Regions from separate parts of the Streptomyces sp. NPDC048270 genome, predicted to be linked through region 2. Evidence: riboswitches for the same ligand, from Rfam matches in the RefSeq annotation. Region 2 holds a riboswitch; the other holds the start of a gene.
What was found. Region 2 has a riboswitch for S-adenosylmethionine ahead of AB0D66_RS29990 (aminotransferase class V-fold PLP-dependent enzyme). Riboswitches for the same ligand answer to the same signal wherever they lie in the genome.
Positions count from the first base shown of each region.

Region 1: another riboswitch for S-adenosylmethionine. It lies ahead of thrC (threonine synthase); the one in region 2 lies ahead of AB0D66_RS29990 (aminotransferase class V-fold PLP-dependent enzyme).

Region 1 is NZ_JBEZLV010000027.1:73,290-88,984, forward strand. It holds gene AB0D66_RS23580 (S8 family serine peptidase) at 1-448, opposite strand, end outside; gene AB0D66_RS23585 (S8 family serine peptidase) at 722-1,912, opposite strand; gene AB0D66_RS23590 (protease inhibitor I9 family protein) at 2,276-2,611, shown strand; gene AB0D66_RS23595 (serine/threonine-protein kinase) at 2,706-4,328, shown strand; gene AB0D66_RS23600 (beta-glucanase) at 4,347-5,090, opposite strand; gene AB0D66_RS23605 (phosphoribosylanthranilate isomerase) at 5,160-5,777, opposite strand; gene groL (chaperonin GroEL) at 5,926-7,548, opposite strand; gene AB0D66_RS23615 (cold-shock protein) at 7,851-8,057, opposite strand; gene AB0D66_RS23620 (MoaD/ThiS family protein) at 8,464-8,739, opposite strand; gene thrC (threonine synthase) at 8,776-10,050, opposite strand; SAM riboswitch class I at 10,068-10,219, opposite strand; gene AB0D66_RS23630 (glucosyl-3-phosphoglycerate synthase) at 10,405-11,355, shown strand; gene AB0D66_RS23635 (trehalose-6-phosphate synthase) at 11,402-12,757, shown strand; gene otsB (trehalose-phosphatase) at 13,204-14,052, opposite strand; gene AB0D66_RS23645 (DUF3263 domain-containing protein) at 14,139-14,375, opposite strand; gene AB0D66_RS23650 (extracellular solute-binding protein) at 14,456-15,695, opposite strand, start outside.
Region 2 is NZ_JBEZLV010000049.1:20,461-36,155, reverse strand. It holds gene AB0D66_RS29995 (ferredoxin) at 557-1,162, opposite strand; gene AB0D66_RS29990 (aminotransferase class V-fold PLP-dependent enzyme) at 1,176-2,588, opposite strand; SAM riboswitch class IV at 2,807-2,923, opposite strand; gene trpD (anthranilate phosphoribosyltransferase) at 3,014-4,078, opposite strand; gene AB0D66_RS29980 (ubiquinol-cytochrome c reductase cytochrome b subunit) at 4,244-5,875, opposite strand; gene AB0D66_RS29975 (Rieske 2Fe-2S domain-containing protein) at 5,872-6,927, opposite strand; gene AB0D66_RS29970 (c-type cytochrome) at 6,924-7,733, opposite strand; gene AB0D66_RS29965 (heme-copper oxidase subunit III) at 7,810-8,430, opposite strand; gene AB0D66_RS29960 (hypothetical protein) at 8,630-9,034, shown strand; gene AB0D66_RS29955 (Ig-like domain-containing protein) at 9,085-10,329, opposite strand; gene AB0D66_RS29950 (cytochrome c oxidase subunit 4) at 10,447-10,845, opposite strand; gene ctaD (cytochrome c oxidase subunit I) at 10,842-12,572, opposite strand; gene coxB (cytochrome c oxidase subunit II) at 12,569-13,543, opposite strand; gene AB0D66_RS29935 (aminotransferase class V-fold PLP-dependent enzyme) at 13,827-15,227, shown strand; gene AB0D66_RS29930 (carbohydrate kinase family protein) at 15,650-15,695, opposite strand, start outside.

The DNA of each region.
Region 1 (15,695 bases), on a different contig from region 2:
CGCCCTGGCCGCTGTGGTTGACGCTGAAGTCGCCGTCGAGCGGCAGGCGCCGCTGGTCGATGCGGTCCAGGCCCCAGGAGTTCGCCGGCGCCTTGGTCTGCACGTCCCTCGCCGGGGTCGGCGGGGCGGTCACCTGCGCGTCCTGCGCCACGGCCCGCACCCCGAACGTGTTGCGGACGATCCTCAGCTGCTGCTCGGTGAGGGTCGCGGCGATCCCGTTGAACGCGGCGGTGTAGGTGAACTTCGCCCGCACCCCGATCTCCGCCGCGAACTCGACCGGGTCGACGCCCTTGTTCAGGGAGACGACGTAGCTGTCGGGAATGGGGTTCGCGGTGGTGAGCAACGGTGCCGGGGTCGGCTCCGGGGCGGCGGCGGTGGCCGTACCGGCCGCCACGGGGGTCATGGCGATGACGGCGGCGGCGGTGAGGCGCGCGGCGAGCAGACGCATGGAGGGAACTCCCTGGAGTGCGTGTGGACCAGCGTGGACGAGCCGCGTCCGCCACCGGCTGACGCCTTCTGGGATGCGGCCCCTTCCTTCATCGGGTTCCTTCCGGAGAAGACTTGAGCCGCCCGCCTCCGCCTGGCCGATCGGCCGAGGCCCCTGCGGGGAGCCGCCCCGGGGGCTGCGGAAAGGATCATTCCTGGCTGTTCTCCGGGGCCGCGCCCCGAAGGGGCGGCCCCGGCAAGTTCATCCGTACGGGGGACGTAACCCGAAGGATGTTCAGAGGCCGCCGGTGTACAGGAGCTGGTTCGGGCTGCCCTTGGCGACGCTGCTCAGGACGTCCTTGGTGGACTCCTCGTCGAGGAACGCGACGATGTCCTCCGGGGCGGCGTCGGGGTTCTTCGCCTTGTAGAGGACCGCGACCCCGGTGACGTGCGGAGCCGCCATGGAGGTCCCGTTCAGGGCGACGGAACCGCCCCCGAGCTTCGCGGAGACGATGGCCTCGCCGGGGGCGTAGAGCATGGTGCAACCGCCGTAGTTGCTGAAGGAGGTCTCCTCGTCGTACCGGTTGGACGCCGCTACCCCCACCACCTTGCTCGCGGAGGCGGGCGAGACGAGACAGGCGTCCTTCGCTTCGTTGCCCGCAGCGACGACCGGCAGGACACCCGCCGCGGTCACGGCGTCCGCGGCGTCGTTGACGGCGTCCGACTTGTCACCGCCCAGCGAGGCGTTCAGGACGGCGGGCTGCTTGGCGTTCTTGGCCACCCAGTCCAAGCCCGCGATGATCGCGGAGTACTCGCCCGTCCCGTCGCACGCCAGGACACGGACGCTGACCAGGTTCGCCTTCTTCGCGACGCCGTACGCCTTCCCCGCCACCGTCCCCGCGACGTGGGTGCCGTGGCCGTTGCAGTCCGCGCCGTTGCGGCCGTCGCCGATCGCGTCGAAGCCGAAGGCCGCCCGTCCGCCGAACTCGTCGTGCGCGTATTCGATGCCGGTGTCCAGGACGTACGCCGTCACCCCGGCACCGTTGCCCTCGGTGGTGAAGCTGCTGTCGAGCGGCAGCGCCTTCTGGTCGATCCGGTCCTGGCCCCACGAGTTCGACGGCGCACGCAGCGCGCCCTCCGCGCTCGGTGTCATGACGGACTTGACCTTGGCGTCCTGCTCGACCACCTTCACCCCGAGGCTGTTGCGGACGATCGTCAGCTGGAGCGGGGTCAGCGGGACGGCGAAGCCGTTGAGCGCGGAGGTGTAGACGAACGAGGGCTTCACACCCAGCTTCTGCGCCAGCTTCGCCGCGTCGACCCCCTTCTCCAGGGTCACGATGTACTTGCCGGGTACCGCGTTGGCGACGGTCTTCAGCGGCGCCGGGGTCGGCTCCGGCGCGGCGGCGGACGAGGACGCGGTACCGGCGGCCACCGGGACGAGCGACGCGATGAGGGCGGCGGTGGCCACCCGTGCGAGCAGGCGCATGGAGGAACTCCCTGACGGGGTCGAGGACCGGGGTGGGTGAGCCGCCCCCGCGGCAGCGTGCGCTCGGCGGGGGCGGCCCTCGATTCCATCGGTGCCACCCGAAGGCGGCTTGAACCACCACCCCGGCCGGTCCGGCCTCCGCAGCCCCCGCGCGCCACGGCCTGCCGAACCCAGCGGCAGAAAGGGTCAACCCCCTGGGGCGTCTGGCGTGCCCGGCCCGGACGGTCCGCCCGGACCCGGCGCCAAGATCACCCGTACGGTCCGCCCCCACCCCGGGGGGCGCACGCCCGACGCGCTCCCCGTGCCCCCGCCACACCCCCGCACGTCGTTGACCAGGTCCGACGGCCGTGATGCCCTCCCCCCATGCGCACCCGTCTGAGCCGAGCCCTGCCCCTGGCCGTCGCCGTCCTGGCCGCCGTCACCGCCCTGCCCGCGGCCGCGGCCGCCGCCGCGCCCGAACCCGTGTCCCGCACGGCCGCCGCCGACCACCCCACGTACATCGTCACGGTGTACCCCGGTCTCGACCCGGCCGAGGTCGCCGAGGAGCACGGGATCACCCCGCTGCACGTCTACCGCCACACCCTGAACGGCTTCGCCGCCCGGCTCTCCCCCGAGCAGGTCGAGGCCCTGCGGGCGACCGCCGTCGTGGCCTCGGTCGAGGAGGACGGGGAGGCGTCCTCCTTCGGCACCGCCGTGTGACCAGGCCTCTCCCCGGCAATTCCCCCGCTCCGCCCGCCGCTTAGGGTGAAGCGGATCAACGCATCGGTTGATCGGGGGGATCGGGGGGAGACCGATGAACAGCGCGACCGAGGTGTTCCAGCCGCTGCGGGCAGACGATCCGCAGACCGTGGCCGGCTACCGCCTCGCGGCCCGGATCGGCGCGGGCGGGATGGGCCGGGTCTACCTGTCCCACACGCAGGGCGGGCGCCCGGTGGCCATCAAGGTGGTGCGGCCGGAACTGGCCGAGGACCCGGCGTTCCGGCGGCGGTTCCGCCGGGAGGCGGAGGCGGCCCGGCGGGTCCGCGGGGCGTACACCGCCGAGCTGATCGACGCCGAGGCGGACGGCACACCGCCCTGGCTGGCCACCCTGTACGTGCCGGGGCCCTCGCTGTCGGAGGCCGTGGCCCGGCGCGGGCCGCTGCCGGTGCCCGCCGTGCTGTGGCTGATGGCGGGGGTGGCCGAGGCCCTGCAGGCCATCCACGGAGCGGGCATCGTGCACCGGGACCTGAAGCCGTCGAACGTGCTGCTGGCCGCCGACGGGCCCCGGGTCATCGACTTCGGCATCTCGCTGGCCTCCGACATCAGCGCGGGCACCGCGACCGGCACGGCCATCGGTACGCCCCAGTACATGTCCCCCGAACAGGCTTCGGCGGGTGAGGTCACGACGGCCAGCGACGTGTTCGCGCTGGGCCAGACGGCGGCGTTCGCCGCGCTGGGCGAGCCCCTGTACGGGGACGGCCCCTCCGTGAGCGTGCTCTTCCGGATCGTGCACTCCGCACCCGACCTCTCCCGGCTGCCGGAGCCGCTGCGCCCGCTGATCGCCCGCTGCCTGGCCTCCGACCCGGAGGAACGGGCCACCCCGGCGGAGATCGTGGCGTCGTGCAGGCGGCAGCTGGGCGAGGACGCCGACGCGGGCGGCGGACCGGCCGTCTGGCGGGAGGTGGCGGGACCGGAGGTGGCGGTCCCGCCACCGGTCCCCCAGCCCACCTCCGTCCACACCCGGCCGCTGGCCCCGCAGGCGCCGGCGCCGATGGTCTGGCAGCCGCCGCCGACGGCCCCGCTCACCCCGGAGGAGCGGCGCAGGCGCAGGCGGCGTGCGGCTCTGACCGCCGCCTCGGTGGTGACGGCGGTCGCCCTCCTGCTGGCCGGCCTGACCTGGGTCGGGGACGCGGCGGACCGGGTGCGCGCGCGGGAGGCGGCCGAGTCCCCCGGCCCGGCCTCCGGGGCGCAGGGCCTGGGGAGCGGCAAGGACGCGGGAGCCGCCGGGTCGTCCTCGGCCGCGCCCAAGGCCTCGGCCAAGGCGTCCACTCCGCCCAAGCCCCACCCGTACCCCTTCGTGCGCCTGGGCGAGGAGAGCTCGATCGGGATCAAGGAGCCGGTCAGCCGCGAGGACCGCACCGGGGACATCCGCATGGAGTGCGGGAAGACCCAGTGCGAGCTGGTCAGCGACGAGAGCGTGTTCACCCTGCTGTACGCCGACCCCGGCAGCGGCAGCCTGGAGAACTGCGCCCTCCTCACGAAGGCCAGTACCCAGCACAGTCTCCCGCTGGCCGCGACGGCGCCCGGCAGCGAGATCTGCGTCCGGCACCCGTCGGGGGACATCGCCCTGCTCGTGATCCAGATCAAGTCGGTCGTCCGCCTGAAGGGCCTGCCCGACTGGATCACCGCCGACATGACGGTCTGGCGCGCGGCCTGAGGCACCCGGCGCCGGGGTTCAGCGGCGGTACACCCTCAGCCGCGAGACCTCGTACGACATCTCCGTCACGTCCGGGCCGGGCGCCGGGTGGTAGCGGCCCGCCGACACGGAGAGGTTCACGATCAGGTAGGCCCACCAGGACCGGCCCACGCCCTTGCGGTCGGCGTGGACGCGGGCGCCGTTGACCCACCAGACGACCGAGTTCCTGCCGAACTCGACCTTGAGGTCGACCCAGGCGCCGGGCCGCACCGACGGGTCGCGGTGGTAGCAGTGGCCCTCGCGGACGTGGTTGGAGAACTCCAGCAGGTCCGGGTTGTCGGGGTGGTACTCGAAGACGTCGATCTCCTGGCCGCCGTCCCGCCAGGTCCAGATCGCGGGCCAGGCCCCCACCTCGACGGGGAGTTTGACCCGTGCCTCCAGCACGTCGCCGGTGCGCAGCGCGAACCCCTCGTCGCTGCCCTCGGTGGTGAGCAGGCCGGTGTCCCAGTTGCCGTCGGGGCGGGGCGTCGCCCGGAAGACGCCGCCGCGGCTGTAGGCGGGATCGGCGACGAGGTGGTCGAGCTTGTTGTCGCGCGGGTTGGTGGGGCCGCCGTCGGGATAGGCCCAGGAGCGGCCCGCGATCCACTGGGTGGCGGAGGAGAAGTCGGCGGTGAAGACGGGTGTGCGGCGGGGCGCGGGCAGTACCGGTCCGCGGTCGTCCCCACCGCCCGGGGCGAGGCGGCGCGTCAGGCGCCGCAGCCATGCGAGCGTGTCCGTGACCATGGGGGTGTTCTGCCCGCGTCGGCCCGGATCACGCCCGCGTTCTCGCTGGGAGTAATCACATGAACACGCTCAGCGAAGGGTGGCGGCCGTTCCGCGGGCCGCCTCGATGAAGGCGCGGATCAGCTCCGGGGACTTCACACCGCGCTCGCGCTCCACCCCGCTGGAGACGTCCACGCCCCAGGCGCCGGTGGCCTCCACGGCCTCCCGGACGTTGGCGGGGGTGAGCCCGCCCGCGAGCAGCCAGCGCCCCTCGGGAGGGGTGAACTCCGCGGAGCCCCAGTTCCACGGCTTGCCGGAGCCCGGGTCGGGGGCGTCGAGCAGCAGCAGGTCCTCGCCCAGTTCCCCGCAGCGCGCGACGTGCGCGGCGGTGGCCCGGATCAGCGTCCGCCCGGCGGCGCGCAGTTCCCCGTAGTACTCCGGCCCCTCGTCGCCGTGCAGCTGCACGGCGCGCACGCCGCTCTCCTCGGTGAGCCGCCGGACATCGCCGACCGGCTGCCCGCGGTACACGCCCACGGTGAGCACCCCGGCCGGCACCCGCGCGGCCAGCTCGCGCGCGGTGGCGGCGTCGACGGTACGGGGGCTGCCGGGGGCGAAGACGAACCCGACGGCGTGGGCTCCGGCGCCGACGGCGGCGTCGACGTCCTGCGCGGTCCGCAGCCCGCAGATCTTGATGAACGGTTCCGTCATATCGGTAGTCAACCTCAGAATGACCGGATGGACGACAACGGGGTGGGGATCGCCGCCGGCGGTCCGGCCCGCGGACAACGCCCGAGGGCGGCACCCCCCGCAGGGAGTGCCGCCCTCGTTCGAGAACAGCCGATCAGCCAGGGGCCGATCAGAAGTCCATGTCACCACCCGGCATGCCGCCGCCCGCGGGGGCACCGGCCTTCTCGGGCTTGTCGGCGATGACGGCCTCGGTGGTCAGGAACAGCGCGGCGATCGACGCGGCGTTCTGCAGCGCGGAGCGCGTGACCTTCGCCGGGTCGATGATGCCCTCGGCGATCATGTCCACGTACTCGCCGGTCGCGGCGTTCAGGCCCCAACCGATCTGCAGGTTGCGCACCTTCTCGACGACGACGCCACCCTCGAGACCACCGTTGACGGCGATCTGCTTCAGCGGGGCCTCCAGGGCCAGGCGCACGGCGTTGGCGCCGGTCGCCTCGTCGCCCGTGAGCTCGAGCTTCTCGAAGACCGCGGAGGCCTGGAGCAGGGCCACGCCGCCACCGGCGACGATGCCCTCCTCGACGGCCGCCTTCGCGTTGCGAACGGCGTCCTCGATGCGGTGCTTGCGCTCCTTGAGCTCGACCTCGGTCGCGGCACCGGCCTTGATGACGGCCACGCCGCCGGCCAGCTTCGCGAGGCGCTCCTGGAGCTTCTCGCGGTCGTAGTCCGAGTCGGAGTTCTCGATCTCGGCGCGGATCTGGTTCACGCGACCCTGGACCTGGTCGCTGTCACCGGCACCGTCGACGATGGTGGTCTCGTCCTTGGTGATGACGACCTTGCGGGCGCGGCCGAGCAGGTCGAGACCGGCGTTCTCCAGCTTGAGGCCGACCTCCTCGGAGATGACCGTGCCACCGGTGAGGATGGCGATGTCGCCGAGCATGGCCTTGCGGCGGTCGCCGAAGCCCGGGGCCTTGACGGCGACGGACTTGAAGGTGCCGCGGATCTTGTTGACGACCAGGGTCGACAGGGCCTCGCCCTCGACGTCCTCGGCGATGATCAGCAGCGGCTTGCCGGACTGCATGACCTTCTCCAGGAGCGGCAGCAGGTCCTTGACCGAGCCGATCTTGGAGTTGACGATCAGGATGTACGGGTCGTCGAGCGACGCCTCCATACGCTCCATGTCGGTGGCGAAGTACGCCGAGATGTAGCCCTTGTCGAAGCGCATGCCCTCGGTGAGCTCGAGCTCGAGACCGAAGGTCTGCGACTCCTCGACGGTGATGACGCCTTCCTTGCCGACCTTGTCCATGGCCTCGGCGATGAGCTCGCCGATCTGGGTGTCGGCGGCGGAGATGGAGGCCGTGGAAGCGATCTGCTCCTTGGTCTCGACATCCTTCGCCTGCTCGAGCAGGGCGCCCGAGACGGCCTCGACGGCCTTCTCGATGCCACGCTTGAGGGCCATCGGGTTGGCGCCGGCGGCCACGTTGCGCAGGCCCTCGCGGACGAGCGCCTGGGCGAGCACGGTGGCGGTGGTCGTACCGTCGCCGGCGACGTCGTCCGTCTTCTTGGCGACTTCCTTGACCAGCTCGGCGCCGATCTTCTCGTACGGGTCCTCGAGCTCGATCTCCTTGGCGATGGAGACACCATCGTTGGTGATCGTGGGGGCGCCCCACTTCTTCTCAAGGACGACGTTGCGACCCTTGGGGCCAAGGGTGACCTTGACGGCGTCGGCGAGCTGGTTCATCCCACGCTCGAGACCGCGGCGGGCCTCCTCGTCGAACGCAATGATCTTGGCCATCTGAAGTGGTCCTCCCGGACAGCGGTGGATTGCTCCAGGACCGCGCCCGCGCCCGCGACGGACGGCCTGCGTGCCCGGCGGTTCCTTCCCGCCGGACCCTGCGGGCCTCACCGACCCGGTCCTTGTTCAGTAGCACTCTCACCAGGAGAGTGCTAACGCCAATGATTAGCACTCGACCCCCGCGAGTGCAAGCGGCTTGGGGGAACACCCCAGTGAACACACCGCAGACACGCGAGGGGCCCACATCCCGTGTCCGGGATGTGGGCCCCTCCTGTACGCGTGGGCGGTCGATCGCGCCGGGACTAGCCGAGTGCGAGCTTGACCATGTCCGCCTGCGGACCCTTCTGGCCCTGCGAGATCTCGAACTCGACCCGCTGACCCTCTTCAAGGGTGCGGTACCCGTCCATCTGGATGGCGCTGTAGTGGACGAACACATCCGCACCACCGTCGACCGCGATGAAGCCGTAGCCCTTCTCCGCGTTGAACCACTTGACGGTGCCCTGAGCCATGCCTAACTCCCCTATTACTGGCCCTTGCGCAGGAACGCACTTCGCGATCCCGGGTCATCACTTGCGTCGGAACGCGTCGACCGAGGCTGAATGTATCCGCGCCGGTGCTGTCTGCAACAGGTCAATCCGACGAGAATTCTGGACACGGGGAAACACAGAAATAGAGTGAAAATCTGGCATATTCCAGGGCAACTCGGGCCCGGCATATCTCGCCAAAGCCCCATACCTCACTTGCACATTGACCCGATGTCGACCCTGACGCGACCCGTTCATATGCGGCGGGCAAGAGCAGCGGAGGGGACTTCCCCAACTCTACCGCGCGCAATCAAACAGAATTACCCCCTCCGCTTATTAACGGAGGGGGTAATTACGGTTTCGCGTGTCAGCGGCAGGCCGTGCCGGGGAGTCAGCCTCCGGCTACGGCCGGAATGATCGAGACGCCCGCCCCGTCCGGCGTCGCGGCCTGCAGCCCGCCCTCGAAGCGCACGTCGTCGTCGTTCACGTAGACGTTGACGAAGCGGCGCAGCTTGCCCTGGTCGTCCAGGACGCGCGCGGCGATGCCCGGGTGGCTCTTCTCCAGGGACTCGATGACCTCGGCCAGGGTGGCCCCCTCGGCCGGGACCTCGGCCTGACCGCCGGTGTAGGTGCGCAGGATGGTGGGGATGCGGACGTTGACGCTCATGGCGCTACTGCCTTTCCGGTCGTGCGGGAGTGGGGGTCAGGCCAGGCCGGCGGCGCGGAACGCGTCCAGGCTCGGGCGGATGGTGGCGGTCTGGCCGCTGTCCGCGGCGACCGCCTCCAGGGTCTTGAGGCCGTCTCCGGTGTTCAGGACGACGGTGGTCAGCGCCGGGTCGAGCTGCCCGTTCTCGATGAGCTTCTTCGTGACGCCGACGGTCACGCCGCCCGCGGTCTCGGCGAAGATGCCCTCGGTCTGCGCGAGGATCTTGATGGCCTCGACGACCTGCTCGTCGTTGACGTCCTCGACGAAGCCGCCGGTGCGCCGCGCGATGTCCAGCACGTACGGGCCGTCCGCCGGGTTGCCGATGGCCAGCGACTTGGCGATGGTGTTCGGCTTCTGCGGGCGGACCACGTCGTGGCCGGCCTTGAAGGCGGCGGAGACCGGGGAGCAGCCCTCGGCCTGGGCGCCGAAGATCTTGTACGGCTTGTCCTCGACGAGGCCGAGCTTGATCAGCTCCTGCAGACCCTTGTCGATCTTCGTCAGCTGCGAGCCGGACGCGATCGGGATCACGATCTGGTCGGGCAGCTGCCAGCCGAGCTGCTCGCAGATCTCGTACGCCAGGGTCTTGGAGCCCTCGCCGTAGTACGGGCGCAGGTTGACGTTGACGAAGCCCCAGCCCTCGCCCAGCGGGTCGCCGATGAGCTCGGAGCAGAAGCGGTTCACGTCGTCGTAGTTGCCCTCGATGCCGACGAGGTCGCCGCCGTACACACCGGCCATGACGACCTTGCCCTGCTCCAGGTCGTGCGGGATGAACACGCAGGAGCGGAAGCCGGCCCGGGCGGCCGCGGCGCCGACGGCGCCGGCCAGGTTGCCGGTGGAGGAGCAGGACAGGGTGGTGAAGCCGAAGGCGCGGGCGGCCTCGACGGCGATGGCCACGACGCGGTCCTTGAAGGAGTGCGTCGGATTGCCGGAGTCGTCCTTGACGTAGAGCTTGCCGGTGACGCCGAGCTCCTTGGCCAGGTTGGCCGCGTCCACGAGCTTGGTGAAGCCCGGGTTCAGGCTGGGCTTGGAGGCCACGTCCGCGGGGACCGGCAGCAGCGGCGCGTAGCGCCAGATGTTGTTCGGGCCGGCCTCGATCGCCGCGCGCAGGGCGGCCGGATCGCCGGTGGGGAGGTCGTAGGCGACTTCCAGAGGTCCGAAGCACTCCGCACAGGCGAAGAGGGGACCGAGTTCGAAACGGGTACCGCACTCGCGACAGGAAAGCGCGGTGGCAGGTCCGAGATCGACAGAGGTGGAGGCAGTCTGTGCAGCCATGATGGCGAGGCCCTTTCTCCTCATCTTCCCCATGGCGCACTTCGCCATGAGACGGAATTGGCACCTTCCCTAGCCGGGGCCCCGCAGGATGCGTATCGCATCGCGAGAACCGACTGGAGGGTTGCCGGGGCTTCAACGGGCCGTGTCCCTCTGCCCCTCTGGATGAGCGGTATGGCACCGGCACACGCGCTCTGTGGCGCGCCGGTGCGTTTGTACGCGAGGCCCCCCGGCATGCGGCGGTCCTGCGCGTTGTTCAAGACTGTAACCGAAGGTCCGGGCGCTTGAGACAGGCGTCCGAACCGCGAGATGGATCACTTTTCGGTCAATCCGACCAAGCCGCAGGGAGTGCTCAGAGTGCTGGAAGAGGTGGAGCGCTGGCTGGCCGACCGCTCCTGGTCCGCCGCCGACCGACCGCTCGACCAGTTGCTGGACCGCAAACGGGCAGCTGGGACCACGGTCAGCGTGGTGCTGCCGGCACTCGACGAGGAGGCGACGGTCGGCGCGATCGTCGAGGTGATCCGCCGGGAGCTGGTCGAGGGGCTGCCGGTCCCGCTGGTGGACGAGCTGGTCGTGATCGACTCGGGCTCCAGCGACGCTACGGCCGAGGTCGCGGCGAAGGCCGGTGCGCACGTGGTCCACCGGGACGACATCCTGCCGCGGATCCCGGCCCTGCCCGGCAAGGGCGAGGTGCTGTGGCGCTCCCTGCTGGCCACCACCGGGGACGTCGTCTGCTTCGTCGACGCCGATCTGCGGGACTTCTCGGCCGCCTTCGTCTCCGGGATCGTGGGACCGCTGCTGACCGAGCCGGACGTGCAGTTCGTCAAGGCCATGTACGACCGCCCGCTCGGGGATGCGCCGGGCCAGGGCGGGCGGGTCACGGAGCTGGTCGCCCGCCCGCTGCTCAACCTGCACTGGCCGCAGCTGGCCGGCTTCGTCCAGCCGCTGGGCGGCGAGTACGCCGTGCGCCGCTCCCTGCTGGAGCGGCTGCCCTTCCCCGTCGGGTACGGGGTCGAGCTGGGCCTGCTGGTCGACGCGCTGCACACGGTCGGGCTGGACGCACTGGCCCAGGTGGACGTGGGCGTACGGCTGCACCGCCACCAGGACGGGCAGGCGCTGGGCCGGATGGCCGCGGCGATCTACCGCACCGCGCAGCTGCGGCTCTCGCGCGGCCACCTCGTACGGCCGGAGCTGACGCAGTTCGAGCGCGGGCCGGAGGGCTTCGTGCCGCGCACGTACCCGGTGGACACCGAGGAGCGGCCGCCGATGCGGGAGGTCGAGGAGTACACCCGGCGGCACGCGGCCTGACGGCTTCGGAAGTTTGCGCGAGGCCAGGTCGGGCTAGGTTCGCGACATGGCTGCATCACAGGTACTCGTCGCCGCGAACCGCGGCCCGCTCTCGTACGCCCTCGACACGGACGGCACGCTCAGCGCCCGGCGCGGCGGGGGCGGCCTCGTCTCCGGCCTCTCCGCGGCGCTGGCGCGGCAGCCGGACGCGCTGTGGATCTGCGCGGCACTGTCGGACGCGGACCGGGAGGCGGTCCGCCGGGGCGTCTCGGAACCGGGCGTCCGGATGCTGGACATCGATCCCACGGTGTACGACGACGCGTACAACGGCATCGCGAACTCGGTGCTGTGGTTCACCCACCACCACCTGTACGACGTCCCGCGCGAGCCCGTCTTCGACGCGCGGTTCCGGCGGCAGTGGGCGTCGTACGTCGCCTACAACGAGGCCTTCGCGCAGGCGCTGGCCGAGGAGGCGGCGCAGGGCGCGGCCGTCCTGGTGCAGGACTACCACCTGGCACTGGTCCCGGGCGCGCTGCGCGCCCTGCGGCCGGACCTGCGGATCGCGCACTTCACGCACACGCCGTGGGCGTCGAAGGAGTACCTGTCCATGCTCCCGGACGACGTCCGGGAGCAGCTGCTCGACGGGATGCTCGGGGCGGACGTGGTGGGTTTCCACACCGGGGCCTGGGCGTCGGCCTTCCTGGACGGCGCGGGCCGGGGGAACGCGGCGGTGTTCCCGCTGGGCGTGGACGCGGACGAGCTGCGGGCGCTGGCGCACCGGCCGGAGGTGGACGACAAGCTGGCGCAGCTGCGGGCGGAGGTCGGGGACCGCAAGGCGATCGTCCGGGTGGACCGGACGGAGCTGTCGAAGAACATCCTGCGGGGCCTGCTGGCGTACCGGGAGCTGCTGTCCGAGCACCCCGAGTGGCGGGGCCGGGTGGTGCACCTGGCGTCCGCCTATCCGTCGCGGCAGGACCTGAAGGTGTACCGGGACTACACGCAGGCGGTGCGGGAGCTGGCGGCGGAGGTGAACGAGGAGTTCGGGACGGCGGACTGGCAGCCGGTGCTGGTGTCCGTGCAGGACGACTTCGCGCGGTCGCTGGCGGCCTACCGGATGGCGGACGTGGCGCTGGTGAACCCCGTGCGGGACGGGATGAACCTGGTGGCGAAGGAGATCCCGGTGGTGTCGGAGGCGGGGTGCGCGCTGGTGCTGTCGCGGGGGGCGGGGGCGTACGAGGAGCTGCGGGGCGACGCGCTGACGGTGAACCCGTACGACGTCACGGAGACGGCCGCGGCGCTGCACGCTGCGCTGGCCATGCCGGAGCCGGAGCGGGCGGAACGCACGAAGCGGCTGGCCGCGTCGGCGACGGCCCTTCCCCCCACGGCCTGGTTCGAAGCCCAACTCGCAGCCTTGCGGCCCTGACCTGCGGCAGCCTCGCCCCCCAAAGCCCGGGCCCGGCCGGCGGCGCCACGGCCGGGCCCCCTGGGGGGCTCCGCCCCTCCGGGTCCGCCTGCGGATCCCCGGCTCCGGCCCAACCTCCTGGGGCTCCGCCCCAGACCCCGCGCCTCAAACGCCGGCGAGGCTGGATTGTCCCGCCGCCCGCATCACAGCCCCACCAAGGCCAACCAGACCAGCCGAAGCCAAAGTCAGCCCCGCCGGCGTTTGAGGCGCGGGGGCTCGGGGGCAGCGCCCCCGACAACGGCGCCGCACCAGCCCAACCGAAGCCAAACCTAGCCCCGCCGGCGTTTGAGGCGCGGGGGCCGGGCCCCCGACAGCGGCGGGGCGGCGGCGAGGTGCCGGAGGCTGGGTCTGGCCCGGCCGGGTCAGGTCGCTGCGGCCGCGGCCCGGCTGGGGCTGGCCCGGCCGGGTCAGGTCGCTGCGGCCGCGGCCAAGGCGGCGAGGAAGGCGACGACCGCACCAGGCCCGGGCAGAACCACATCGGCCCGCGAAGCCAGCTCCGGCACCTCCGCGGAGCCACTGCACACCAGCAACCCCGGCAACCCGTCGGCCCGCCGCTTCTCGACCGCCGAGTACGCGGCCAGGTCGCCGAGGTCGTCGCCCGCGTACAGCACCGCCTCCGCGCCCGTCTCCGCCAGGAACTCCGTGAGGGCGACGCCCTTGTCCATCCCCGGGGGCCGCAGCTCCAGGACCGCCCGGCCCGGCTCCACCATCAGCCCGTGCCGCGCCGCCAGCTCGGCCAGCGGTTCGCGCAGGGCCGCGAAGGCCGCCTCCGGGTCCGCGGCGCGCCGCGTGTGCACGGCCAGCGCCCGGCCCTTCTCCTCGATCCAGGTGCCCTGCCAGGCGCCGATGGAGTCCAGGAAGCCGGGCAGTTCGGCCCGGACCGCCGCCACCCCGGGGTGCTCCGCGGGGGCGTGCACGATCCCGCTGACGGCGTCCCAGCGCTCGGCCCCGTAGTGGCCGAGGACGACGAGGTGTTCCAGTCCGGGGACCCCGGCGAAGCCCCCGTAGCGGACGGCGACGCCCGCCGGCCGGCCCGTGATCACCGCGACGGAGGCCACCTCGGGGGCCAGCGCGGCCAGGGCGGGTACGGCTCCGGGATGGGCCCGTGCCTGGTCCGGGTCGGGAACGATCTCGGCAAGCGTGCCGTCGAAGTCCAGCGCGACCACGGAACGGCCGGGCGCGCGGAGCAGGGCTTCCAGGCCCTCGCGTCCCGCTGCGGTGACGGGCATCGGCAAGTCGTGCGGATGGCTCCCCATATGGACGACCCTAACGGGCCCGCCCGACCACGGCTATGGCGCGGGCCACGTCGCGGTCCGCGCAGGGCGGTCCGGGCGGGGCCCGGCTACCGCCTGGCCCGCTGGGCCTCGCGGATGCGGCGCAGGCGGTTGACGGTGCCCGGGGCGTGGGCCAGCGCGCGGGGATCGTCCATCAGCACGTTGAGCAGCTGGTAGTAGCGGACCGGGGTCATCCCCAGCCCTTCCCGTATCGCCCGCTCCTTGGCCCCCGGCCCGGGCCAGGTGCGTCCCTCGTACGCGAGCACCGCGGCCTCCGTGGCCGTCAGCCGCCCGTCGTCCGTCATACCGCCAGATTAACGCCGCCCACCGACACCGGCCCGGCCCGCCCCGGCCGGGCCCCACCCCCGGCCCGCCCCGGCCCGGCTCAGCGCGGGTCGGCCGCTCGTGCCTTCGTCGCGATCTCCTCCAGCACCTTCACCGGCTGCCCGCCCGGCTCGACGGTCTTGCCGATGTTCTGCTTGATGTCCTCGCTGACGCCCGCCCAGGACTTCTTGCCCACCGGGTAGAGCCGCGAGGACGGCAGGGCGTCCAGGAAGGTCTTCAGCTGCGGGGCGGTCCCGCCCGCGGCCCCGGCCTGGGCGGCCCGGTAGCCGGTGGTGGTGACCGGGAGCAGGTCGTACATGCCGGTGAAGGCGGTCACGTTCTTCGCCTCGTAGAGGTGGTCCAGGAACTTCCCGGACTCCTTGCGGTGGCCGTTCTTGAAGGCCATCACCCAGTCGGCGACGCCCATCGCCGAGTGCTCGGTGCCGTCGGCGGTGGGCATGGTGACCATGCCGAACTTCACGCCCTTGCCCGCCGCCTGCTTGATCAGCGTCGGGTGCCCGTTGAGCATGCCGACCTCGCCCCTCGTGAAGGCGTCGAAGGCCGCCTGCCGGTCCAGCTTGCCGGGCTCGACGGACCCGGTCAGGCCCTGGCCGACCATCTTGTCCCGGAGGAACTCCAGCGCCTTGACGTTCTCGGTGGAGTCGATCGAGTACTGCTCTTCGTTGTCGGTGTAGCCGCCGCCGCCCGCCAGCATCCACATCATCGTCTCGGCCTGGGCCTCCTCGCGGCCCAGCGGCAGCGCGAAGGGGGTGGGGACGCCCGCGCCCTTGAGCTTCTTCGCGGCCGCCTCCAGCTCGGTCCAGCTCTTGGGCTGCCAGCCGTTCTTGGCGTCCTTGGGGATGACCCCGGCATCGGCCAGCAGCTTCTCGTTGTAGAAGAGCAGCCGGGTGCTGGCCACGAAGGGCAGGCCGTACTGGATCCGCTTGACCTTGCCGGCGTCGGCGAGCGGCCCGAGGAAGTCGGCCTCGGTCTTCACGGAGAGCAGCTCGTCCGCGGTGTAGAGCTTGCCCGCCTCCGCGTAGTCGGCGTAGGCGCCGATCTGCGCGATGTCGGGGGCCTTGCCCGCCTTGACCATCTCGGCGACCTTGGCGTCGACCTCGGACCAGGAGTAGACGCTGACCTCGACGTTGATCCCCGGGTTGGTCTTCTCGAAGTCCTCGGCGAGCGTCTTCCAGTAGGTGGCCGACGAGTTCTGCGGATTGTCCCCGTACTCGGCCGCCACGACCCGCAGGGTCACCTCGTTGTCCCCGGTGAGTCCGCCGACGGCGCCGCAGCCGGTC
Region 2 (15,695 bases):
GTGGGGACGTGCAGGAGGGTCCCCGCAGGACGAGCGCGCGACCTGGGCCGTGCTTGCGTAGCCGGGGCTTCGTGCGCGAGCCGAGGAGACACTCCGGAGCGGCGCCGCCCCACCCCCCGACCCGGGCAGGCAAGGGGATCGGGACTGCCCGTCCGAAGTCAGGCGTGGGGTGGGGACGTGCAGGAGGGTCCCCGCAGGACGAGCGCGCGACCTGGGCCGTGCTTGCGTAGCCGGGGCTTGGTGCGCGAGCCGAGGAGACACTCCGGAGGGGCCCCGGCCCACCCCCCGACACGGGTGGGTGAGGGGATCGGGACTGCCCGTCCGGAGTCAGGCGTGGGGTGGGGCGTGCAGGAGGGGGCCCCGCAGGACGAGTGCGCGACCTGGGTCGTGCTTGCGTAGCCGGGGGTTGGTGCGCGAGCCGAGGAGACACTCCGGAGCGGCCCCGGCCCAACCCCCGACCCGGGCAGGTCGGGGATCGGCTTTCCGGTAGGAGCGGGCTCGACCCGGGTGGGTGGGGGGGTCCGGGGTCAGCGGTCGGCGCGGCCCCGCCCCCCTGCTAGGCCCCCCGCAGGGGACACGGCAGGGGGTCGTCCGAGGTTGCCGGGCGGCCTTCGGACAGCCAGAAGAGGTAGTGGCCCAGGTCTTCCGCCAGGCCTCCGTCGATGTACGCGACGTACTCACGGGCCCCGCCGGCCGCCTCCCGTTCCTCCGCCCGGCTCGAGACCGACCACGTACGGTCCAGCGCCGCGGCCCACTCCCGGACCCGGCCCCGCTCCCGCCACCAGTCGCGGACGAGCTCCGGGGTCCAGTGGTCGTCACCGTCGCAGGCGTACCCCACCATCGGGTCCTGCGCGACCGCGCCCAGCAGCGCCAGCGCCTGCGCCGCGTCACGGGGCTGCCGGTAGACGAACTCGGCGCCCCACTCGTCCTCGTAGAGCACGTGCGCGGGGGCGATCAGCCGGCCCATCCAGCAGCTGTCGGTCCCCGCCCCGTAGAACGGCCCCGGCACGTTGCGCCAGTCGCGTTCCGCCCAGCGTTCGGGGCGCTTGTTCCACCATTCGCCGCGGAATTCCGGGGAGGGCAGCCACGTGCCGCCGTCCGGCGCGGGCAGCGGCCCGCTCTCCGCGGCCCGGACGGATGGCAGGGGGTCCCAGTAGCTCATGGTCGACAGCCTGTCACACGGCCGGGACGCAGCGGCCTTCCTCGGTGCGGTACTGCCACTTCGCCCCGTCCTCGACGAGCTCCCGCACCGCGCGGACGAAGCGCTCCACGTGCTCGTCGGGGGTGCCGGCGCCGAAGCTGACGCGGATCGCGTTCAGCGAGCGCTCCCCCGGGGCCGCCTCCGGCGCTCCGCACTCGCCCTGCGCCTGCGGCTCGCTGCCCAGCAGGGTGCGGACCAGCGGGTGGGCGCAGAACAGGCCGTCGCGGACGCCGATGCCGTACTCGGCGGACAGGGCGGCCGCGAAGTGGGAGCTGTTCCAGCCGTCCACCACGAAGGAGATGACGCCGACCCGCGGGGCGTCGTCGCCGAAGAGCGAGAGGACCCGGACCGCCGGGACATCGGCCAGCCCCTCGCGGACCTTGGCGATGAGGTGGCGCTCGCGGGCCACGAGGGCGTCGAACCCGGCTTCCTGCAGGGCGCGGCAGGCCGAGGCGATGGAGTAGACGCCGATGACGTTCGGGGAGCCGGCCTCGTGGCGGGCGGCCGTGGTGTGCCACTCGACGTCCACACCGCCGTCCGCCCGCCGGGCGACCTTGCGGGAGGCGCCGCCGCCCGCGAGGTACGGCTCGGCCTCCTGGAGCCAGTCCGCGCGCCCGGCGAGCACGCCCGAGCCGAAGGGGGCGTACAGCTTGTGCCCGGAGAAGGCGACCCAGTCCACGTCCAGGTCCCGGACCGAGACGGGGTGGTGCGGGGCGAGCTGGGCGGCGTCCAGGACGATCCGCGCGCCGTGGGCGTGCGCGGCCGCGGCGAGCTCCTTGACCGGCCACAGCTCACCGGTGACGTTGGACGCGCCGGTGACACAGACCAGCGCCGGGCCGTACGGCTCGCGGTCGGCGAGCGCCCGCTCCAGCGTGGCGACGGCCTCGTCCGGGGTGCGGGGCGCGTTGAGGTAGGTGACCTGCGCGTCCGTCCACGGCAGGAGCGAGGCGTGGTGCTCGGTCTCGAAGACGAAGACCTGGCAGCCGGCCGGGAGGACGGCCGCGAGCAGGTTGAGGGAGTCGGTGGTGGACCGGGTGAAGACCACCTGGTCGGCGGGGCGGCAGTCGAGGAACTCAGCGACCGTGGCCCGGCTCTGCTCGAAGAGGTCGGTGGAGAGCTGCGAGAGGTAGCCGGCGCCGCGGTGGACGCTGCCGTAGTACGGGGCGTACGCGGCCACGTCGTCCCAGACCCGCTGGAGCGCCGGGGCGCTGGCCGCGTAGTCGAGGGCCGCGTAGGTGACCTCGCCGCCGGTGACGAGCGGGACGGTGACGTCCCGGCCGAGGACCGCCAGCGGCTCGGCACAGGCGGGGTTCTCGGCGGAGGCGGAAGCGGAGGCGGAGGCGGAGGCGACGGAGGTGGCGACGGCGGCGTTCAGGGATGCGGACATGGCGGAATCTCCCGGCAGGCAGGGGTGAATGGCTTCGGTGTGCCCGTACGCGGCTACGGCGCGGCGCCGTGCTCAGGGGTACGGGAAGTCCTCGGAACCGGACGGGGGTACGCGGAAGCAGCCCTGGTCCGAGGGTGGAAGAGGGGCGGAGTCGCCCTATCGCATTCGCTTGCTCACGGAAAACGCTCCTCGAGAGACCAGGACCCCTGGTGTCGAGGGATCCGCGCTTGCCGTAGACCTCGCTGCCTACGGCCTGGTCATCACCCGGGGCACCCCGCCACGGAAGGAGGGTTGCCGGACAGCAAGCCGGGGCCTAAACGCTGTCACTCGTGACCTGGTCAGCATCCTGCCACAAGATCCCCCGCGCGCAAGACCCCGGTCCACGATGCGGACCGGGGCCGTGGCCGAAAACGCGCGGCGGTGGCTCAGGCGTTGCTGGCGGCCACCCACCGCTCGAGCGCCGCGCGGGCCGCGCCCGAGTCGATCGACTCCGCCGCCCGGGCGATGCCCGCCGCGATCTGCTCCTCCAGCGTGCCCGTGCCCGGGTCCAGCGCGACCAGGGCCGCCGCCGAGTTCAGCAGGACCGCCTCGCGGACCGGGCCGGTCTCGCCGGCCAGCAGACGGCGGGCGACGTCGGCGTTGAACGAGGCGTCGGCGCCGCGCAGCGCCGACACGTCGACCAGCGGGATCCCGACGTCCCGGGGGTCGAAGGGCTGCTCGGAGACCTTGCCGTCGCGGACCCACCACACCCGCGAGGTGGCCGTGGTGGTCAGCTCGTCCAGCCCGTCGTCGCCGCGGAAGACGAGCGCGGAGGAGCCGCGCTCGGCGAGCACGCCGGCCACGATCGGAGCCACCCGGGGGTCCGCGACGCCCGTGGCCTGTGCGCGGACCTGTGCGGGGTTGGTCAGCGGGCCCAGGAAGTTGAAGGTGGTGCGGATGCCCAGCTCCTTGCGGGCCGCGGCGACGTGCCGCAGCGCCGGGTGGAACTTCACGGCGAAGCAGAAGGTGATGCCGGCTTCCTCGACGACCTGCGCCACCCGGGCGGGGGTGAGGTCCAGGTTGACGCCGAGCTTCTCCAGCACGTCCGAGGAGCCGCTCGCGGAGGACGCGGCCCGGTTGCCGTGCTTGACCACCTTGGCGCCCGTACCGGCCACGACGATCGCCGACATGGTGGAGATGTTCACCGTCTTGGCCCCGTCGCCGCCGGTGCCGACGATGTCCACCGTCCGGCCGGGCACCTCGATGAGGTTGGCGTGCGCGTACATGGCCCGGACCAGGCCGTTGATCTCGGCGACCGTCTCCCCCTTGGCCCGCAGCGCGACCACGAAGCCGGCGATCTGGGCGTCGGTGGCCTCCCCGCGCATGATCCGGTCCATGGCCCAGGCGGTGTCCTCGGCACTCAGGTCCCGGCCGCTGAGCAGGGCGTCGAGAACGCCCGGCCAGCCGCGGGCCGCCACGCTGTCGCCGCCTGCCGGGGTCGCAACGTTCATGGTCCGCTCCTGCTGTCGTGGCCCGCCGGTGCGGGGGCCCACGTCGAATGGGAAGGGCTTCAGCCTATCCAGCCCCGGGGACGGCGAAGAGCCCCGTCCAGACACTGGACGGGGCTCTCGCCGTGGCGACACCGGGACTGACCGGAACCAGTCCCTCAAACGGGATCAGTGGTGGCCGTGGCCGCTCTGGATCTCCTTGTACTCCTCCACCGTGGGCTTCGGAATCTGGTTGTTCTCGGCGTAGAAGCCCTTGCTGAGCTTCGCGCGCAGCTTCTCGCTGAGCCTCACCTTGCGCTCGACGCCGTTCTCGTCGACCGTCGGGCCGACCTCGATCGGCTGGTACTGCGTGTACGAGGTGAGCGTGTGCAGCTTGTCCTGCGAGAGCGGCTCGTGGACCTCGACGAACTCACCGTGCGGCAGGCGCTTGATGATGCCGGTCTCGCGACCGTGCAGCACCTTGTCCCGGTCCCGGCGCTGGAGGCCGAGGCAGATCCGCTTGGTGGCGATGAAGGCGAGGACCGGGACGACGAAGAAGCCGATCCGGACGAACCAGGTGATCGAGTTGATCGAGAGGTGGAAGTACTGCGCGAACATGTCGTTTCCACCGCCGATCAGCAGGACGATGTACTCCGCGATCCAGGCGACACCGAAGGCCGTACGGGTCGGGACGTTGCGCGGGCGGTCCAGCAGGTGGTGCTCGCGCTTGTCACCGGTGACCCAGGACTCGATGAACGGCCAGACGGCGATCGAGCACAGCACCAGCGGGAAGAGCAGCAGCGGGATGAACACGCCCAGGACGAGCGTGTGGCCCCACAGGTTGATCTCCCAGCCGGGCATGGCACGGATCAGGCCTTCCGGCATACCCATGTACCAGTCGGGCTGCGCACCGGTGGACACGTGGTCCGGGCGGTACGGGCCGAGTGCCCAGATCGGGTTGATCGTGGCGATCGCCGCGATGGCCGAGATGACACCGAAGACCAGGAAGAAGAAGCCTCCGGCCTTGGCCATGTAGACCGGCAGCAGCGGCATGCCGACGACGTTGTTGTTCGTCTTGCCGGGGCCGGGGAACTGGGTGTGCTTGTGGTAGAAGACCAGGATCAGGTGGGCCACCAGCAGGCCCATCATGATGCCGGGCAGCAGCAGGATGTGCACCGAGTAGAACCGCGCGACGAAGTCGCCGCCCGGGAACTCCCCGCCGAACAGGAACATCGACAGGTACGTGCCGACGACCGGGACGGACAGGATGGCGCCCTGCATGAAGCGGACACCGGTACCCGACAGCAGGTCGTCCGGCAGCGAGTAACCGGTGAAACCGGTGAACATGCCGAGGAACAGCAGCAGGAAGCCGAAGATCCAGTTGACCTCGCGCGGCTTGCGGAACGCGCCGGTGAAGAAGACGCGCATCATGTGCACGATCATCGCCGCGACGAAGATCAGCGCGGCCCAGTGGTGGATCTGGCGGATCAGCAGGCCGCCGCGGACGTCGAAGCTGATGTCCAGGGTCGAGGCGAAGGCCTCGGACATCATGACGCCCTGCATGGGCACGTACGAGCCGTGGTAGACGACCTCGTTCATGCTCGGGTGGAAGAACAGCGTCAGGTACACACCCGTGAGGATGATGATGATGAAGCTGTAGAGGCAGATCTCACCCAGCATGAAGGACCAGTGGTCCGGGAAGATCTTGCGCATGTTGGCCTTGGCCAGGCCGTAGATGCCCAGGCGGCCGTCCGCCCAGTCGGCCACGCGCTCGCCGGCGGGCGCTTTGCGCGCCTTGGTGTCAGTGGTCGCAGTGCTCATCCGCGCTCCCAGAATGCAGGACCGACGGGCTCTTCGAAGTCGCCGAGCGCTTCGAGGAAGCCTTCGTCATTGACACCGATCCGCAGCTGCGGAAGCGCGTGACCGGCCGGGCCGAAGATGACACGGGCGCCGTCGGAGAGGTCGAAAGTGGACTGGTGGCACGGGCAGAGCACGTGGTGCGTCTGCTGCTCGTACAGGCTGATCGGGCAGCCGACGTGGGTGCAGATCTTGGAGTAGGCCACGATCCCGTCGTGGGACCACTCCAGCTCCTGCTTGTCCTTGATGTCGTCCGGCTGGATGCGGACGATCATCAGGGCGGCCTTGGCGATCTGGACCTGGAAGTCGTGCTGGTGCTCGTCCAGGCCTTCCGGCCTGGCGAAGGTCAGCGAACCGACCAGCACGTCCTCGGGACGCAGCGGCTCGTTCGTGTTGTCGTTGATGAGCAGCTTGCCCTTGGCCCACAGGGTCTTGCGCAGCTTGTCCTCGGGCAGCGGGCCCAGGTCGCGCATGATCATCACGGCGGAGAGCGGCAGCATGGCCAGCGCGCCCAGCATCGTGTTGCGGATCAGCGGGCGGCGGGCGATGCCCGACTCCTGCGCACCGTCGCGGAAGTCCTGCAGGACCTGCGCCTTGACCTCCGGCGGAGCGGCGATCTCGTGGCGCTCGGCGGCGACCTCCACGTCGGACATCAGGGTGCGGGCCCAGTGGACCGCGCCCGCGCCGATGCAGAACAGCGCCGCACCCAGGGTCATGCCCAGCGCGAAGTTGAGCGCGCTCACCTTCCCGATCGGGAAGATGTACACGATCTTGTCGACCGGGAAGATCACGTAGGAGGCGATGAAGGCCACCGTGGCCAGCATCGACAGCGTGAACAGCATCGCGACGGTGCGCTCGGAGCGCTTTGCCGCCCGCTCGTCGATGTCCTGGATGCGCGGCTTGTGGACCGGCAGGCCCGGGTCGGCGAACGGGTCGTCCGCCACCGCCACGGCACCGTGGTGCGCGTCGCCCTGCTCGCTCGGCAGGTGCTTCTCTTCGGGAATGTCTTGACTCATGACTTCTTGGCCTTAGCGGTGTGGGCCGCGACCCAGACGGCAACAGCGATCAGCGCACCCAGACCGAAGATCCAGCCGAACAGACCCTCGGAAACGGGACCGAGGCCGCCGAGCTTGAGGCCACCGGGGCTGGTGGACTTCTCGCCGTTGACGTTCTCGAGGTACGCGATGATGTCCTTCTTCTGCTTCTCCGGCATGGTGCTGTCCGGGAAGGAGGGCATGTTCTGCGGGCCGGTCAGCATGGCCTCGTAGATGTGCTTCGGCGAGACGTCCTCAAGGTTGGGGGCGTACTTGCCGTTCGTCAGTGCGCCGCCCTCGCCGGTGAAGTTGTGGCACTGCGCGCAGTTGTTGCGGAACAGCTCACCACCGTTGGCGATGTCGGCACCCGCCGGGTCGTACTGCTTCTCGGTCGGCGTGATCGGACCGGCACCGAGGGAGGCGATGTACGCCGCCAGCTGGTCGATCTGCGCCTGCGAGTAGATGTTGGGCTTCTTCGGCACCTGGGCGCCGGGCTGCTGGGCGGGCATGCGGCCCGTGCTCACCTGGAAGTCGACGGCCGCGGAGCCGACGCCGACCAGGCTCGGGCCGTCAGAGGAACCCTGACCGCCGGTTCCGTGGCAGCTTGCGCAACCCACGGCGTAGAGCTTCTTGCCCTCCTCGATGGCGAGGGACTGGGCGGTTTCATCGGCCTGCGCCTTGCCCGCGGGGGCGAAGGCGGCGTACAGCCCCCCAGTGGCCGCCAGCGCGAGGAGTAGAACGACGACCGCCGCCAGCGGATGGCGTCGTCGTGCGGAGAGCTTTTTCACGGATTACCCCGGTGTCAGGATCTTCTGCGTCGGTGTTTCTGGATGGAGTGCCGGGTCGGGCCCGGTGACGTGTTCGCTACTTGATCAGGTAGATCGTGGCGAAGAGGCCGATCCAGACGACATCGACGAAGTGCCAGTAGTAGGACACGACGATGGCCGACGTGGCCTGTTCGTGGGTGAACCTCTTGGCCGCGTACGTCCGGCCGAGGACCAGCAGGAAGGCGATGAGACCGCCCGTCACGTGCAGACCGTGGAACCCGGTGGTCAGGTAGAAGACCGAGCCGTACGGACCGGACGAGAGGCTCATGCCCTCGTGCTTGACCAGCTCGGTGTACTCGAACACCTGGCCGCCAATGAAGATCGCACCCATGACGAACGTGATGATGAACCACGTCCGGAGCTTCTTCACGTCACCGCGCTCGGCGGCGAATACGCCGAGCTGGCAGGTGAGCGAGGAGAGCACCAGGATCGTCGTGTTCGTCGCCGAGAAGGGCAGGTTCAGGCTCGACGCCTGTTCTGTCCAGTACTCGGCGCCTGTCACGGATCGCAGGGTGAAGTACATCGCGAAGAGGGCCGCGAAGAACATCAGCTCGGAACTCAACCAGATGATGGTTCCGACGCTGACGAGGTTCGGCCTGTTGACCGTCGGGTGCGCGTGCCCGGTATCTACTGTCGTTGCTGTCGCCACGACCGACATTATGTCGGTCGCTTATCCCGCCCTCACCCCGGGGGGTGCCGTTCGGAGTGTCCGGGGCGTGTGCAAGGCCCGAACGGCCCATCAGATGAGCCAATGAGCGTCTCCTGCGAGGGTGTCCGAACGGATGTCGACAGCGCATCGGGAGGAGTAGCATCCCGCGCAACATCAACGTGATTCACGTGACACGTGGAGGAACGAAATGCGGGCGACTGCGCGGGTTCTGGTCTACAGCGACGACGCGGGCACCCGGGAGCAGGTGCGGCTGGCGGCAGGGCGCAGGCCGGCCGCGGACCTGCCGCCGGTGGAGTTCCTGGAGTGCGCGACGCTGCCGGCGGTCCTGACGGAGCTGGACGCGGGCGGCGTGGACGTCTGCGTGCTGGACGGCGAGGCGGTTCCGGCCGGGGGCATGGGCGTGTGCCGGCAGATCAAGGACGAGATCTTCCGGTGTCCGCCGGTGCTGTTGCTGATGGGGCGCCCCCAGGACGCCTGGCTGGCCACCTGGAGCCGCGCGGACGCCGCCGTGACCCTTCCGGTGGACCCGGTGGAGTTCGCGGACGCGCTGGCGGCCCTGCTGCGGTCCCGGCTGTCCTCCTCGGCCGCCTGACAGGGCGTCCGCGGGCCCACGGGTTCCGTGGGCCCGGCGGCGGGCCGGGGTCAGACGGTGGGGCGCAGGCGGGCCTGGTCGACGGGGCTGCGGCCTTCCTGGGTGCCCTTGAGCAGGGCGCTGCCCTGGCGCCAGTCCTTCCAGTCCATGTTCCAGTCGCCGAAGCCGTTGCCGAAGATGTCCATGTCGTCGCCGATGCTGTTGATCACTTCGACGAGGTCGCCCTCGGTGATGTTCTCGTAGAACCAGGCGGCGTTGCCGGTGCTCATGCCGGTGCAGCCGTGGCTGACGTTCGCATAGCCGTGCGAGCCGATGGACCAGGGCGCGGCGTGGACGTATTCACCACTCCAGGTGACGCGAGTGGCGTAGTAGACGGGCAGGTTGTAGTACTCGCTGCCGCCGATGCCGACGGAGTCGCCGCGCATCCGGACGAAGTACTGCTTGCCGAGCACCACCTTGATGCCGTTGCGGGTGGAGAAGCCGGGCTTGCCGGTGGTGATCGGAATGGAATTGATCACTTCTCCGTTGCGCTTGAAGGTCATCCAGTGCGAGGCGGCGTCGGTGGTGACCTCGACGCGGTCGCCGATCTCCAGCTTCAGCGGCTTGGCCGCGGCTCCGTAGAGGTGGTCCTGGATCCGGACGCCCTCCAGGTTGCTCCGTACGGAGATCTCCGTGTTGGCGGGCCAGTACTCCTTGGGCCGGTAGTGGAGCTTCTTGTCGTCGACCCAGTGCCAGGCGCCCTCGACGCCGGCGGGGGCGCTGACGAGGAGGCCCCTTTCGATGACGCCGCGGGCGGCCTTGTCCTTGACGGGCTCGCTGAGGTCGGCCGTGAGGGGCTGTCCGACGCCGTATTTGCCTTCCTCCGGCCCGAATTCGACCTTCAGGACACCTTTGGCCGGGGTGGTCTCGAACGTGAGCGTGCGCTGCCCTGGAGCGCCCTCGGCGTTCTCGGTGCTGACGGTGATCGTGTAGCGGACACCCGCGGCCATGGACACCGTGTTGTGCCAGCGGTCGCCCTTGGCGGAGAGTTCGCCCGCCAGGCGGCGTCCGTGGGTGTCCACGACGGTGACGTCGGTGATCCGTGCCTCACCCCCCTTCGTCGTGACTTCGAGGGGCTTGTCGGGGTCCACCGGCCGGCTGCCGGCGGCCTGGTTGAAGGCGACGTGCCCGCCCGCGTCGTACGGGCGGGCTGACAGCGGGTTGTCGCCGGACCCGCATGCGGTGGCGCCGGCCCCGAGGGACGCGACCAGCAGGGAGCAGCTGAGTACCGTCCAAAGACGCGGTGAGTGCTTCATGGAGCCAACGCTATGAAGATATGACAATTAGGGCGCGCGGAGTGACTGCAAACGAGGGGCCCGGACTCCTCCGAAGAGGTGTCCGGGCCCCAGGTTCACTGCGTGTCACGGGTCTCGCTACTGGTTCTGGTTCTCACCGCGGTAGTACTCGTACACCCAGCCCCACAGGCCGATCAGGATGATCGGGGCCGAGAAGTACATGAGCCACCAGCCGAAGATGACGCCCATGAACGCGAGCGCGCCACCGATCGCCAGCGAGAGCGGCTGCCAGCTGTGCGGGGCGAAGAACCCCAGCTCGCCGGCCTCGTCGGCGACGTCGGCCTCCAGGTTGTCCTGGGCCATCTCGTCGACGCGCTTGGCCGTGAAGGCCAGGTAGTAGCCGATCATGACCGTCAGACCGAAGGTCAGGAACAGCGCGGTGGTGCCTACGGGCTCCTTCGACCACACGCCGTACACGACGGCCATGATCAGAACGAAGAAGGAGAGCCAGAGGAACATCTTGCCCTGGATCTTCACTTGCCGGCCTCCTTGCCGCTGGTGACGACCTTCGCACCGGGGTGGTCCTCGAGGTGGTCGAGGGCCGCGATCTCCGGGTGGTGCAGGTCGAACGCCGGGGACTCGGAACGGATCCGCGGCAGGGTGAGGAAGTTGTGCCGCGGCGGCGGGCAAGACGTCGCCCATTCGAGCGAACGCCCGTAGCCCCACGGGTCGTCGACCTCGATCTTCTTCCCGTACTTCGCCGTCTTCCAGACGTTGTACATGAAGGGCAGCATCGACAGGCCGAGCAGGAACGAGCTGATCGTCGAGATCGTGTTCAGCGCGGTGAACCCGTCGGCGGCGAGGTAGTCCGCGTAACGGCGCGGCATGCCCTCGGCGCCCAGCCAGTGCTGCACCAGGAAGGTGCCGTGGAAGCCGATGAACAGCGTCCAGAAGGTGATCTTGCCCAGACGCTCGTCCAGCATCTTGCCCGTGAACTTCGGCCACCAGAAGTGGAAGCCGGAGAACATCGCGAAGACCACGGTGCCGAAGATCACGTAGTGGAAGTGCGCGACGACGAAGTACGAGTCGGAGACGTGGAAGTCCATCGGGGGCGAGGCCAGGATGACGCCGGTCAGACCACCGAAGGTGAAGGTGATCAGGAAGCCGACGGCCCAGAGCATCGGTGTCTCGAAGGACAGCGAGCCCTTCCACATGGTGCCGATCCAGTTGAAGAACTTCACACCGGTCGGTACCGCGATCAGGAAGGTCATGAAGGAGAAGAACGGCAGCAGCACACCGCCGGTGACGTACATGTGGTGGGCCCACACCGTCACCGAGAGGCCGGCGATCGCGATCGTCGCGCCGATCAGGCCGATGTAACCGAACATCGGCTTGCGGGAGAAGACCGGGATCACTTCGGAAATGATTCCGAAGAACGGCAGGGCGATGATGTACACCTCTGGGTGTCCGAAGAACCAGAAGAGGTGCTGCCACAGCAAGGCGCCGCCGTTGGCCGAGTCGAAGACGTGCGCGCCGAACTTGCGGTCCGCCTCCAGCGCGAAGAGCGCGGCGGCCAGCACCGGGAAGGCGAGCAGGACCAGGACACCGGTCAGCAGAACGTTCCAGGTGAAGATCGGCATGCGGAACATCGTCATGCCGGGAGCGCGCATGCAGATGATCGTGGTGATGAAGTTGACCGAGCCGAGGATCGTGCCGAAGCCGGAGAAGGCCAGACCCATGATCCACATGTCGGCGCCGATGCCCGGCGAGCGGACGGCGTCCGACAGCGGGGAGTAGGCGAACCAACCGAAGTCGGCCGCGCCGTTCGGCGTGGCGAAACCGGCCACCGCGATGGTCGAGCCGAAGAGGTACAGCCAGTACGCGAACATGTTCAGCCGCGGGAACGCCACGTCGGGCGCGCCGATCTGCAGCGGCATGATCCAGTTCGCGAATCCGGCGAACAGCGGCGTCGCGAACATCAGCAGCATGATCGTGCCGTGCATCGTGAACGCCTGGTTGAACTGCTCGTTCGACATGATCTGCGTGCCCGGACGGGCCAGCTCGGCGCGCATGAACAGCGCCATGACGCCGCCGATGATGAAGAACACGAACGACGTGACCAGGTACATCGTGCCGATGGTCTTGTGGTCGGTGGTGGTGAGCCACTTGACGACCACGTTGCCCGGCTGCTTGCGCCGTACCGGCAGCTCGTTCTCGTACGAGTCAGCTGCGGCGGCACCCTGGGATTCGTTGAGGATGCTCACAGTTTGTTCGTCTCCGCATTCCGGGCCGGGTCGGTCTGCTTGATGCCGGCCGGCAGGAAGCCGGTCTGACCCTTCTCCGCCAGCTCCTTCAGGTGCGCCCGGTACTCCTCGGGCGAGACCACCTTGACGTTGAAGAGCATCCGGGAGTGGTCGACGCCGCAGAGCTCGGCGCACTTGCCCATGAAGGTGCCTTCTTGGGTCGGGGTGACCTCGAAGACGTTGGTGTGGCCCGGGATGACGTCCTGCTTGAACAGGAAGGGGACCACCCAGAAGGAGTGGATGACGTCGTTCGACGACAGGATGAAGCGGACCTTCTCACCCTTGGGCAGGTACAGCGTCGGCCCGGGGTTGTTCGTGTCCGCGTTGCGGTCGCCGGGGACGCCCTTCTGGTAGACGCCTTCGGCGCCCTGGGGGAAGTCCTTGGCGAAGCGGTCCGGGATGGAGGCGAGTTCCTTCGGAACCTCGCCCGCCTTCGGGGTGGCCGCGTCGCCGTCGACGTTCTCGATGTAGTTGAAGCCCCAGCTCCACTGGAAGCCGACCACGTTGATCGTGTGCGCCGGCTTGGCGGAGAGGGAGAGCAGCTTCGACTCGTCACGCGCGGTGAAGTAGAAGAGCACCGAGACGATGATGAGCGGGACCACGGTGTACAGCGCCTCGATGGGCATGTTGTACCGGGTCTGCGGGGGGACCTCAACCTTCGTCCGGCTACGCCGGTGGAAGATGACGCTCCACATGATCAGGCCCCACACCAGGATGCCCGTGATCAGCGCGGCCGCCCAGGATCCCTGCCACAGGGAGAGGATGCGCGGCGCCTCCTCGGTGACCGGAGTCGGCATTCCGAGGCGGGGAAAGTCTTGCCAGTTAAGCGAGCAACCAGTGGCGGTCGCCAGGACCGCGCCCGCAGTCAGCGCCTGCAGCAGCTTCCGCCGCATCGGGCGCCGCGGCGAGCGGTCGGAGCCGTAGGGACTCACGTAGCGCCTTCCCGAGAGTCTCGGCCCGCGCGGCCGGCCGCGGCCGTGTTCGGGTCGGTCGCCGGCCCTGACGCAGGCAGGGGTTTGGATGTTTATGCGGACCAAACCCTACTGGACGCTATTTGGGGTCGCGCGGGGAGGGTGCCCAACGCGCCGCTACTGCCCCCGAAGGGATGGATCCGCCGTCCGGGGGATGCTGCGAGTGGCCCTGAATGGCGGCCTCCGGAAGACATATGACGGCCCCTGACCTCGGGCGCTCCCGGTCGCCGGTTAGCGTGCCCGTATGCCGTACTTCGACACCGCGTCCGCCGCCCCGCTGCACCCCGTGGCCCGGCAGGCGCTGCAGGCCTCCCTGGACGAGGGCTGGGCCGATCCCGCCCGCCTGTACCGGGAGGGCAGGCGGGCACGGCTGCTGCTGGACGCGGCGCGGGAGGCGGCCGCGGACGCGGTGGGCTGCCGGGCCGACGAGCTGGTGTTCACTCCTTCGGGGACGCACGCGGTTCACACGGGGGTCGCGGGGGTCCTCGCGGGGCGCCGGCGCGCCGGGAGCGGGCTGGTGGTGTCGGCGGTCGAACACAGTTCTGTACTCCACGCGGCGCAGGCTCACGAGAGCGCCGGGGGCCGGGTCACCGAGGTCCCGGTGGACCGGTACGGCGCGGTGACGGCCGCCGGTTACGCGGGGGCCCTGGGCCCGTCGACCGCGCTGGCCTGCCTCCAGTCCGCCAACCACGAGGTGGGCACGGTCCAGCCGGTGGCGGAGGTGGCCGTGGCCTGCGCGGAGGCGGGGGTCCCGCTGCTGGTGGACGCGGCGCAGTCGCTGCCGTGGGGGCCGGTGGAGGGCGCCTGGTCCGTGCTGGCCGGGAGTGCGCACAAGTGGGGCGGGCCGCCGGGGGTGGGGCTGCTGGCCGTGCGCAAGGGGGTCCGGTTCTCCCCCCAACACCCCTCGGACGAAAGGGAGTCGGGCCGCTCCCCCGGCTTCGCGAACCTTCCCGCGATCGTGGCGGCGGCGGCGTCCTTGCGGGCCGTGCGGGCCGAGGCGGACGCGGAGGCGGCCCGGCTGCGGATCCTGGTGGACCGGATCCGGCGGCGGGTGGTCCGGCTGGTCCCGGACGTGGAGGTGGTCGGCCATCCGGACCTCCGGCTGCCCCACCTGGTCACGTTCTCCTGCCTGTACGTGGACGGCGAGATCCTGCTGCACGAGCTGGACCGGGCCGGGTACTCGGTCTCGTCGGGCTCCTCGTGCACGAGCTCCACACTGACCCCCAGTCACGTGCTGCGGGCGATGGGCGTGCTGTCGGAGGGCAACGTACGGGTCTCCCTGCCGCCGGGGACCACGGCGGAGGAGGTCAACGGGTTCCTGGAGGTGCTGCCGGGCGCGGTGTCCGGGGTACGGGAGCGGCTGGGTGTGACCGAGCCGGTCGCGGCGGCCGGGGAGGCCCCGGAGGGCGGCCAGGCACCGGAGTCCCTGGAGCTGGACGCGCTCGGGCTGCGGTGCCCGCAGCCGGTGATCGAGCTGGCCGCGGCGATCGGGCGGGTGCCGGTGGGGGGCACGGTCACGGTCGTCTCCGACGACGAGGTGGCCCGGCTGGACATCCCGGCGTGGTGCGGCATGCGGGGCCACGCGTATCTCGGCGAAGCCGAGCGCGAGGTCGGCACCGCCTACACGGTGCGCCGCCTGACCTGACCGCCCCGCCTCCTGGGGCTCCGCCCCCGGCTCCCGTGCCGCAACCCCGGCGGGCCGGATGGGGCGCGCCCCCCGTGTCCCGACCCCGGCTCCGCCGGGCACCGGGCTCCGCCCGGACCCGCGCCTCAAACGCCGGCGGGGCTGGATATGGCCGCTGCCGCCCGTCGGGCGCCGCGTGGTCCGGCTGACGCCGGCCCGAATTCAGCCTCGCCGGCGTTTGAGGCACGGGTCCGGGCGGAGCCCCGGCGACGGGCCCGGCCGCCCGAAGCGCAGGGCTTCGGAGGGGGCGGGCCCGCGCAGCGGGAGGCGTGGGCCCGCCGGCCCGGAGCGCATGGCTTCGGAGAGGCGGGGCCGCGCGGCGGGAGGCGTGGGCCCGCCGGCCCCGAGCGCAGGGCTTCGGAGGGGGCGGGGCCGTGCTGCGGTCAGGCCAGGTGGGCCTTGACCTCGGTGGCGGCCTCGTCGCCGTAG